2 regions of the Mesorhizobium sp. M0771 genome follow, and region 1 is predicted to be linked to the other one. Evidence: predicted binding sites of a transcription regulator. Region 1 holds the regulator's gene; the other holds the start of a gene.
What was found. The regulator HrcA, encoded in region 1, represses chaperone genes, less so after heat shock. The targets are predictions, from matches to a motif close to GTTAGCACTCNCNNNNNGNGAGTGCTAAC.
Positions count from the first base shown of each region.

Region 2: a site for HrcA is predicted at 1,596-1,624, ahead of NKI05_RS26365 (co-chaperone GroES). Genes of this name have one in related genera too.

Region 1 covers NZ_JAMYPC010000018.1:121,834-126,243, reverse strand. Annotated here, with positions in the region: gene NKI05_RS24505 (hypothetical protein) at 1-70, shown strand, start outside; gene NKI05_RS24500 (PQQ-dependent sugar dehydrogenase) at 95-1,444, opposite strand; gene NKI05_RS24495 (hypothetical protein) at 1,554-1,754, opposite strand; gene hrcA (heat-inducible transcriptional repressor HrcA) at 1,791-2,876, opposite strand; gene rph (ribonuclease PH) at 3,025-3,741, shown strand; gene NKI05_RS24480 (VOC family protein) at 3,932-4,342, shown strand; gene rdgB (RdgB/HAM1 family non-canonical purine NTP pyrophosphatase) at 4,342-4,410, shown strand, end outside.
Region 2 covers NZ_JAMYPC010000021.1:47,368-51,777, reverse strand. Annotated here, with positions in the region: gene NKI05_RS26390 (DUF3168 domain-containing protein) at 1-232, opposite strand, end outside; gene NKI05_RS26385 (hypothetical protein) at 450-659, shown strand; gene NKI05_RS26380 (hypothetical protein) at 692-859, shown strand; gene NKI05_RS26375 (DUF1488 family protein) at 903-1,169, opposite strand; gene NKI05_RS26370 (hypothetical protein) at 1,166-1,429, opposite strand; gene NKI05_RS26365 (co-chaperone GroES) at 1,677-2,039, shown strand; gene groL (chaperonin GroEL) at 2,104-3,732, shown strand; gene NKI05_RS26355 (hypothetical protein) at 3,869-4,033, shown strand; partial or broken gene NKI05_RS26350 (trimethylamine methyltransferase family protein) at 4,046-4,410, opposite strand, start outside.

The DNA.
Region 1 (4,410 bases):
CGACGACCGTGTCTCATCGGCCGAGGTGATCCATACCTATCCCAAGGTGATCCATCGGGACGTGCATTAGGGCCGGATTGCGCTGTTCGCCGGCTCAGGATGGGCCATCGACATGGGTGATGCGCCAGATGGTGCCGTTGCCATCCTCGGTGACGATAAGCGCGCCGTCCCTGGCCACCGCGACGCCGACCGGCCGGCCCCAGACGGCGTCGTCGGAGAGGACGAAGCCGGTGATAAAATCCTGGTACTCGCCGGTCGGCTTGCCGTCGCTGAATCTCAGCCGCACCACCTTGTAGCCGGTCCTCATACCACGGTTCCAGGAGCCGTGCAGGGCGACGAAGGCGTCACCCTTGTACTCTGCCGGGAAATTGCCGCCGTCATAGAAGGCGATGTTGAGCGGCGCCGAATGCGCCTGCATCAGCACGTCGGGCACGGTGACCGAGCCGGCGAGGTCTGGGCGCGCGCCCTCGTGACGCGGGTCCTCGTTGGCGCCGATATAATACCAGGGCCAGCCATAGAAGGCGCCGTCCTTGACTGAGGTGGCATATTCGAACGGCACATCGTCGCCGAGACCGTCGCGCTCGTTGACGACACACCACAGCGCGCCGGTGGCCGGCTGCACGGTCATGCCCGAGCAATTGCGCAGGCCGGTAGCGAGGATGCGGCCATTCTTGCCGTCGGGGCCGAAGGCCAGCACGTCGGCACGGCCATCCTCGGAACCCCAGGTGGCGCCGAGTGGCTGTGATTTTGCCCAGGCGTCAAGGCCGCCCTTCGGTGCCTTCTGCATGCCCTCCGCGACGTTCGATCCGGAGCCGACCGAGAGATACAGCGTCTTCCCGTCCGGCGAGAAGGCGATATCGCGGGTCCAGTGGCCGCCGGTAGGGATGTCGGAGACAATCGTCTCCGGTTCGCCGGAGGCTTTAAGGTCGCCGTCGCGATAGGCGTAGCGGACCACGCTGTCGTTGTTGGCGACGTAGACCCATTGCGGCTTGTCGCCAGGCGGGTAGAAGGCGATGCCATAGGGCTGGTTGAGATTGTCGGCAAAAATGCCCTCTTCGGCCGGCTTCGCGCTACCCTTGGCCAGCCGATAGACGCGGATCTGGTTGGCGTCACTGTCGGCGACGAACAGGTCGCCGTTCGGCGCCACGCGCACGACCCGCGGATTGGAAATGCCGGAAGCAACCAGTTCGGCCGAAAACCCAGGCAGCAGGACGGGCTTCGCGCCCTCGGGCCGATCGCCAAGGCCGGCGCTGTTGGAGGCGGATCCGGTGATGTTGGGCTTTTGCAGATCATCCGGCTTGATCAGCCGGCGCACACCTGGCTTGTCGGCCGTCCAGTCGCCGAAAGCGTCTTTGCCGGTCAGCAGCGGTTGATCGGCCTCCTCGGCGAAGGCGCTGGTGGCCAGAAGCAGGGCAAGGCCTGCCAAGCCGGCAATCCGGATCATGCTGTTCTCCTCGAACTCGCGCCGGTCGGCGCGTCATGCACAAGGGAGATATTGTGCGGTCGCCGCAAAAGAGAAGCGTGCGCGCGCGCAGATTCGACGAGAGAACCGCTCAACTTTCCTCTTCGACGTCGAGATCGTCGTCGAGACGCTTTTCCAATGCGACGAGATCTTCCGGCAGCGGCAAGCCCATGGCGCGCATTTCGCGCAGTTTTTCGCGCAGCTGCTCCTGGATTTCGTGCTCGTCCTCCGGCTGGTTGACCATTTCTTCGAGCAGCATGCTGATCTGGGCCTTGAACGATTCAAGCGCCATTCTGCGCCCTCCTTTACGGTGATCCCGGCTTCGGAATTATCTTAACATCCGGGTAATCAATTGCGCAGTGTAGTCGACCATAGGCACGATGCGGGCATAATTCAGCCTGGTCGGGCCGATGACGCCGAGCGCGCCGACGACGCGGGCGTCCTTGTCGCGGTAAGGCGCCACGACCAGCGACGAGCCGGAGAGCGAGAACAGCTTGTTTTCCGAGCCGATGAAGATGCGCACGCCGGGGCCGTCCTCGGCGAGGTCGAGCAGCTGGATCAGCCCGTCCTGCGTCTCCAGATCCTCGAACAGATGGCGCAGCAATTCGATATCGGCCTGGGCGGTGACGTTTTCGAGCAAATTGGCGCGGCCGCGCACGATAAGGCGCGCCGGCAGGCCGCTGTCGGCGCCGGCCCACACCGCCAGGCCTTTCTCGACCAGGTCCTGCGACAACGTGTCCAGCGCTGCCCGGGTCTCGTCCTTGATACGGGCGATCTCGATGCGCGCCTCGGCGAGCGTGCGGCCCCTGATATGGGCGTTGAGGAAGTTGGAGGCCTCGTGCAGCTGCGAGACGGTGATGCCGGCCGGCAGGTCGACGACGCGGTTCTCGACATCGCCATTCTGCGACACCATCACCGCCAGCGCCTTGGTCGGCTCGAGTTGGATGAACTCGATGTGCTTCAGCGCCACCTCGTTCTTGGTGGCGAGCACCAGGCCGGCGCCGCGCGACATGCCCGACAGCATCTGGCTGGCCTCGGTCAGCATGTGTTCCAGCGTCGCGCCCGAGCCGGAGGCGCGCACCTGCGCCTCGATGACCCGGCGTTCCTCGTCGGAGAGATCGCCAAGCTCCATGAAGGCATCGACGAAGAAGCGCAGGCCGGTCTGGGTCGGCAGGCGCCCGGCCGAGATGTGCGGGGCATAGATCAGGCCGAGATGTTCGAGGTCGCTCATCACATTGCGGATGGTGGCCGGCGACAGCGACGACGGCAGGATGCGCGACAGGCTGCGCGATCCCACAGGCTCACCGTCCTTCAAATAGGATTCGACGATGCGCCTAAAAATGTCGCGCGAACGCATGTCGAGCGATTGCAGCGCGGGCGCCAGCAAACTGGGTTCGGTGACTGCCTTGGTCATTCGAGCCAAAAACCTCCGGCTCAAGGATATAGACTTCCATCGCCCCCGCGCAACCCGGCGTCTGTATGGGGGCCTTTTCCTTTGCGCCATGGGCTGCATGCGTCTACAAGCCGCCGACGCAACCATAAAAGAACAGAAAGAGGCCTCGATGCGCCCTTCCAAACGCCAAGCCGACGAAATGCGCGCCATCTCCTTCGAGCGCGGCGTCTCCAAACACGCCGAAGGCTCGTGCCTGGTGAAATTCGGCGACACGCATGTGTTGTGCACGGCGAGCCTGGAGGAAAAGGTGCCAGGCTGGATGCGCAATTCCGGCAAGGGCTGGGTGACGGCCGAATACGGCATGCTGCCGCGTTCGACCGGCGAGCGCATGCGCCGTGAAGCCTCGGCCGGCAAGCAAGGCGGCCGCACGCTCGAAATCCAGCGGCTGATCGGCCGCTCCTTGCGCGCCGTTGTCGACCTGCAGGCACTGGGCGAACAGCAGATCACCGTCGACTGCGACGTCATCCAGGCCGATGGCGGCACCCGCACGGCCTCGATCACCGGCGGCTGGGTGGCGCTCTACGATTGCCTGCGCTGGATGGAAGCGCGGCAGATGGCCAGTGTTGCCAAGGTGCTGAAGGACCATGTCGCGGCAATTTCCTGCGGCATCCATGACGGCCAGCCGGTCATCGACCTCGACTACATCGAGGATTCATCTGCCGGCACCGACGCCAATTTCGTCATGACCGGCAAGGGCGGCATCGTCGAGATCCAGGGCACCGCCGAGGGCGAGCCTTTCTCGGAAGGGCAGTTCGCGGAGCTGATGGGCCTTGCCAAGAAGGGCATTCAGCGGCTGGTGAGCTTGCAGCAGATGGCTGTGGCTTGATTGAATTTAACGTGATGACGTCGGCGATCCTTCACACCCCCCTCTGGCCTGCCGGCCATCTCCCCCGCAAGGGGGGAGATCAGAGGTCGCTACCGTTTTCGCCAACCATCAACGTTGAGACGCCGCCAGCGGAACTGCCAATCTCCCCCCTTGCGGGGGGGATGCCCGGCAGGGCAGAGGGGGGTGCCTGATGCAACCCTCCGCTATTCTTGAGTCAGCGCTTTACGTCACGGATCTCGCCGCTGCCGAAGCCTTCTACTCCAACGTCCTCGGCCTCCCTCTCCTCGGCAAGGTCGACGGCCGCCATCTCTTCTTCCGCTGCGGCCCGGGCGTGCTGCTCATCTTCAACGCCGAAGCCACCAAAATCCCGCCGGCGCCCGATACGCGGCTGAAAGTGCCGCCACATGGCGCGGTCGGCGAGGGCCATCTCTGCTTTGCCGCAAGTGCGGATGAACTCGCACAGTGGAAGCCGCAACTTGAGGCGAAAAACATCGCCATCGAAAGCGAATTCGAATGGCCGCAGGGCGGGCGCTCGATCTACATACGCGACCCCTCGGGCAATTCGATCGAATTCGCCGAGCCAAGGATCTGGGGCCTTTGATGCATTCTCTCGATGGAAAGAAGATCGTCGTTGCCAGCCACAATGAAGGCAAGCTGCGCGAATTCGCC
Region 2 (4,410 bases), on a different contig from region 1:
CGGCCTCGCCTTGCGCCTTCGACCAGACATGCAGCGTGATGAGCTGGTCGTCATCATTGTCGGCGCCGGTGTCCAGATCGAATGCGCTGGTCCTGCCATAGGTCACATAAGGGAAGGCGGCACTGTCGGCCGCCTGCTCGCGCAACCCGGCGCCGCCGAGCAGCGCCGTCAGCGAGGCATCGCTCTTCAATCTCATGAACAAGGCTTGCAGCAAATCGCCGGGCGCCGTCATCGTCGTCTCCGTTCGCCTGTCACGCTTTGAACAACCTCAGTTTCGCGCGCAACCTAACCGCGTTGCACGGATTTCGCCAGATGACGATCCGCCTGATGGAAGGCGGCGAATCGGGCGGCATGGCCCTTTCACGGACCGGGTTCTATTTGGCATGCGGGGAGTTTCAAGAAGGGTGTTATGAGGAGCCCTGTTTTCTCCGGCAATTCGAGGTCATTTCATGCGAACGCCACCGCTGCTGCCGGCTTTTGGAAAGCTTGGCGTCAAGCCCCCGGTCGCGATTGCGGCAGCACCCGCCCTGTCGAAGAGGACCGTGGCCCTGCGCATGCGCGAGATACTTTCAATGCATGGCGGCCTGGCCTTGAAGCTGTCGGTGGTGGCCTGGACAATCCTGATCCTGGCGGCGGCATTTTTCATGTCAAGGGCCTGATGCCGATATGGCAAACCGCTACGCGTTGTCGCATGGACGAGCCCGAGAGCTGGACTATCTTCGACATCTTCACCGGCCAGCCTGTCGAGCTTAAGCAACAGGTAATGGTGGCCATGAATTTGCGGGATGCGGAAGCGATGGCCGACCGCCTGAACAGCCGGGACGTCAAGCGGCGGGCAAAAGCCGACCGCAAGTCCTGAGGCACGCTGATCTCAGCCGCTCTGATTGCAAGACGAACGCGCGCTAGCCGAAATCCGCGGCTGTGAGCACATATATGCTCTTGCGGGTGCGAGCGTAGGCCTTGCTGGCAATGTCATGGATGGAGCTGGACGCGGTGTCGAAGGCCGCCAGATAGGTGGCTTCGGCGGTCGCCGTCCCTGATGGCGCCTTCGAGAGGGCATCGGCGGCGACAGAGAAGGAAATCTGGAACATGCCGTCATGGCCGACAAAGCGGATGCGCTTGCCGGCCTCGTCATAGAAGCGGCTTGGATTGGGGAATGTCAGGCTCATGACGTGCCCCCCTTCGGCGCGGCGGCGGCTTTCTTGACTGTCGCCCGCTTCTTCTTCGGTGTCGGGTTCAAGGCTTCCGCGACGCGGTCGGCCTCTTCCTTGGCCAGGCGCAATTCCCTGAGCCTTGCCGTCTTGATCTCCCTGGCCCTCGCTTCGGACATGTAGTCGGAGGTTGCCTTGTTGCGCTCGGCCGTCTTCTTCTGCTTGTCCATGAAGCGGGCTTCAGCTTTTTCCATGATGCTCTGATTGCCTTCGGCCATCGCATAAATCTCCTCGTGCCTGAAATTGTGAAATCGAACTTACGATATAAATAGTCGCTTTGGCCTCGAAATTCAATTTTTCGAAAATATCTAGGCGCCTCGCGACGTTTCGAACCCGGCAGACATCATAATACTTTTTAACATTTAATTTTGGCCACGAATAATTTTTGGCACTCCTATCTATCGAGTGCCAACACGCCTATAAGAACGGCGCGGTCGCCTATGCCGGCCCCAGAAAGAAGTTCTCATGAAGTTTCGGCCACTCCACGACCGCGTCGTCATCCGGCGCGCCGAAGGCGATACCAAATCCAAGGGCGGCATCATCATTCCCGACAATGCCAAGGAAAAGCCGCAGGAAGGCGAAGTCATCGCCGTTGGGCCGGGCGCACGCGACGAAAACGGCGCGCTTGTTCCGCTCGACGTCAAGGCCGGCGACTTCATCCTGTTCGGCAAATGGTCGGGCACCGAGGTCAAGATCGACGGCGAGGACCTGCTGATCATGAAGGAAGCCGACATTATGGGCGTGATCGACAAGAGCGAGACGGCCGCTATCGGAAAGAGCGGGACGGTCGTCACCGAGAAGAGCGTCAAAGCCAAGAAGGCCGCTTGACCGGTCTGGCTTTGCCAGGCTCCGGCGAGCCGCTTGCTTCACCACACCAACGGGATTGAAAAAAATGTCTGCCAAGGAAATCAAATTCGCCACTGACGCGCGCGACCGCATGTTGCGCGGCGTCGAGATCCTCACCAATGCGGTGAAGGTCACGCTCGGCCCCAAGGGTCGCAACGTCATCATCGACAAGGCCTATGGCGCGCCGCGCATCACCAAGGACGGTGTGACGGTGGCCAAGGAAATCGAGCTTGCCGACAAGTTCGAGAACATGGGCGCGCAGATGGTGCGCGAAGTGGCTTCGAAGACCAACGACCTCGCCGGTGACGGCACCACCACCGCCACGGTGCTGGCCGCAGCGATCCTGCGCGAAGGCGCCAAGCTGGTTGCCGCGGGCATGAACCCCATGGACCTCAAGCGTGGCATCGACCAGGCTGTCGCCGCCGTGGTCAAGGACATCAAGGCGAAGGCCAAGAAGGTCAAGTCGTCGGCCGAGATCGCGCAGGTCGGCACCATCGCCGCCAATGGCGATGCCAGCGTCGGCGCCATGATCGCCAAGGCGATGGACAAGGTCGGCAATGACGGCGTCATCACCGTCGAGGAGGCCAAGACCGCCGACACCGAACTCGACGTCGTCGAAGGCATGCAGTTCGACCGCGGCTATCTCTCACCCTATTTCGTCACCAATGCCGACAAGATGCGCGTCGAACTGGAAGAGCCTTACGTGCTCATCCACGAGAAGAAGCTCGGCAATCTACAGGCGATGCTGCCGATCCTCGAAGCAGTGGTGCAGAGCGGCAGGCCGCTGCTGATCATCTCGGAAGACGTCGAAGGCGAAGCGCTGGCGACGCTGGTCGTCAACAAGCTGCGCGGCGGCCTCAAGGTCGCGGCCGTCAAGGCGCCGGGCTTCGGCGATCGCCGCAAGGCGATGCTGGAAGACATCGCCGTGCTGACATCGGGCCAGATGATTTCAGAGGATCTCGGCATCAAGCTCGAAAACGTCACCATCGAGATGCTTGGCCGCGCCAAGCGCGTACTGATCGAGAAGGACACCACCACGATCATCGACGGCGCCGGCACCAAGGCGACCATCCAGGCGCGCATCGCGCAGATCAAGGGCCAGATCGAGGAGACCACGTCCGACTATGACAAGGAGAAGCTGCAGGAGCGGCTGGCCAAGCTCGCCGGCGGCGTCGCCGTGATCCGCGTCGGCGGCGTCACCGAGTCTGAAGTGAAGGAAAAGAAGGACCGCATCGACGACGCGCTGAATGCGACGCGCGCGGCGGTGGAAGAAGGCATCGTGCCCGGCGGTGGCGTGGCGCTTCTGCGCGCAAGATCGGCTCTGGCCGGCCTGACCGGCGCCAATGACGATGTGACCGCCGGCATTTCGATCGTGCTCAGGGCGCTTGAAGCGCCGATCCGCCAGATCGCCGAGAATTCCGGTGTCGAAGGCTCGATCGTCGTCGGCAGGCTGTCCGACAGCAAGGACCACAATCAGGGCTTTGATGCCCAGAACGAGGTCTATGTCGACATGATCAAGGCGGGCATCGTCGATCCGGCGAAAGTGGTGCGCACCGCACTGCAGGATGCCGGCTCGATTGCAGCGCTTCTGATCACCGCCGAAGCGATGATCACCGACGTTCCGGCCAAGGATGCGGCGCCTGCGGGCGGCGGTGGCGGCATGGGCGGCTACTGACCATCGCCCGAAAATTGCCCGCCTGGGAATCTGGGCGGGCATAAATCAGAACAGGCTGCCGGGGACATTTCCCCGGCGAGCCAGGAATTTCCGTCAGTCAGTCAAGACCAGTCAGCAACGACAGGGAGATCGACAGATGATCACATTTGCCCCGAAGCCAAACGCTGTATCCGCGACCAAGCCGGCGGAGGAGAGCCGCTTCGATCGCATCCGCCGGATTGCCGCGGACAAGCACAGGCAGGCCGATGCCGGGCCGATTCGCCGCGAGCCGTCGAAGACCGGCGACAAGCGGCCGATGTGACGGCTGCCAACCTCACGACATCGGCAACGCTCCGCCCTCTTCGGTGCGGCGGGCAATGAACTCGTGTCGAGCACATCGGATGTGGCAACGGCCGACGCCGGCGGCTGGAAGTCGGCCAGCGTCCGCTTCCAGATGCCGGTGGCGCGCTCGGTGGCCGACTTCGAACCGGACTGCGTCCAGCTGCCGAAATTCGACCAATCGGCGACCAGCGGCTCGTAGAAGGCGGTGCGGTAGCGCGTCATGGTGTGGCCGGCGGAGAAGAAATGCCCGCCCGGCTGGACTTCAGCGATCGCCTCGAAGCCGATCGAATCCTCGTCGCCGGGGGTCGTAGCGCAGAGTTCGGCAACCGTCTGCAATGCCTCGATATCGGTGATCAG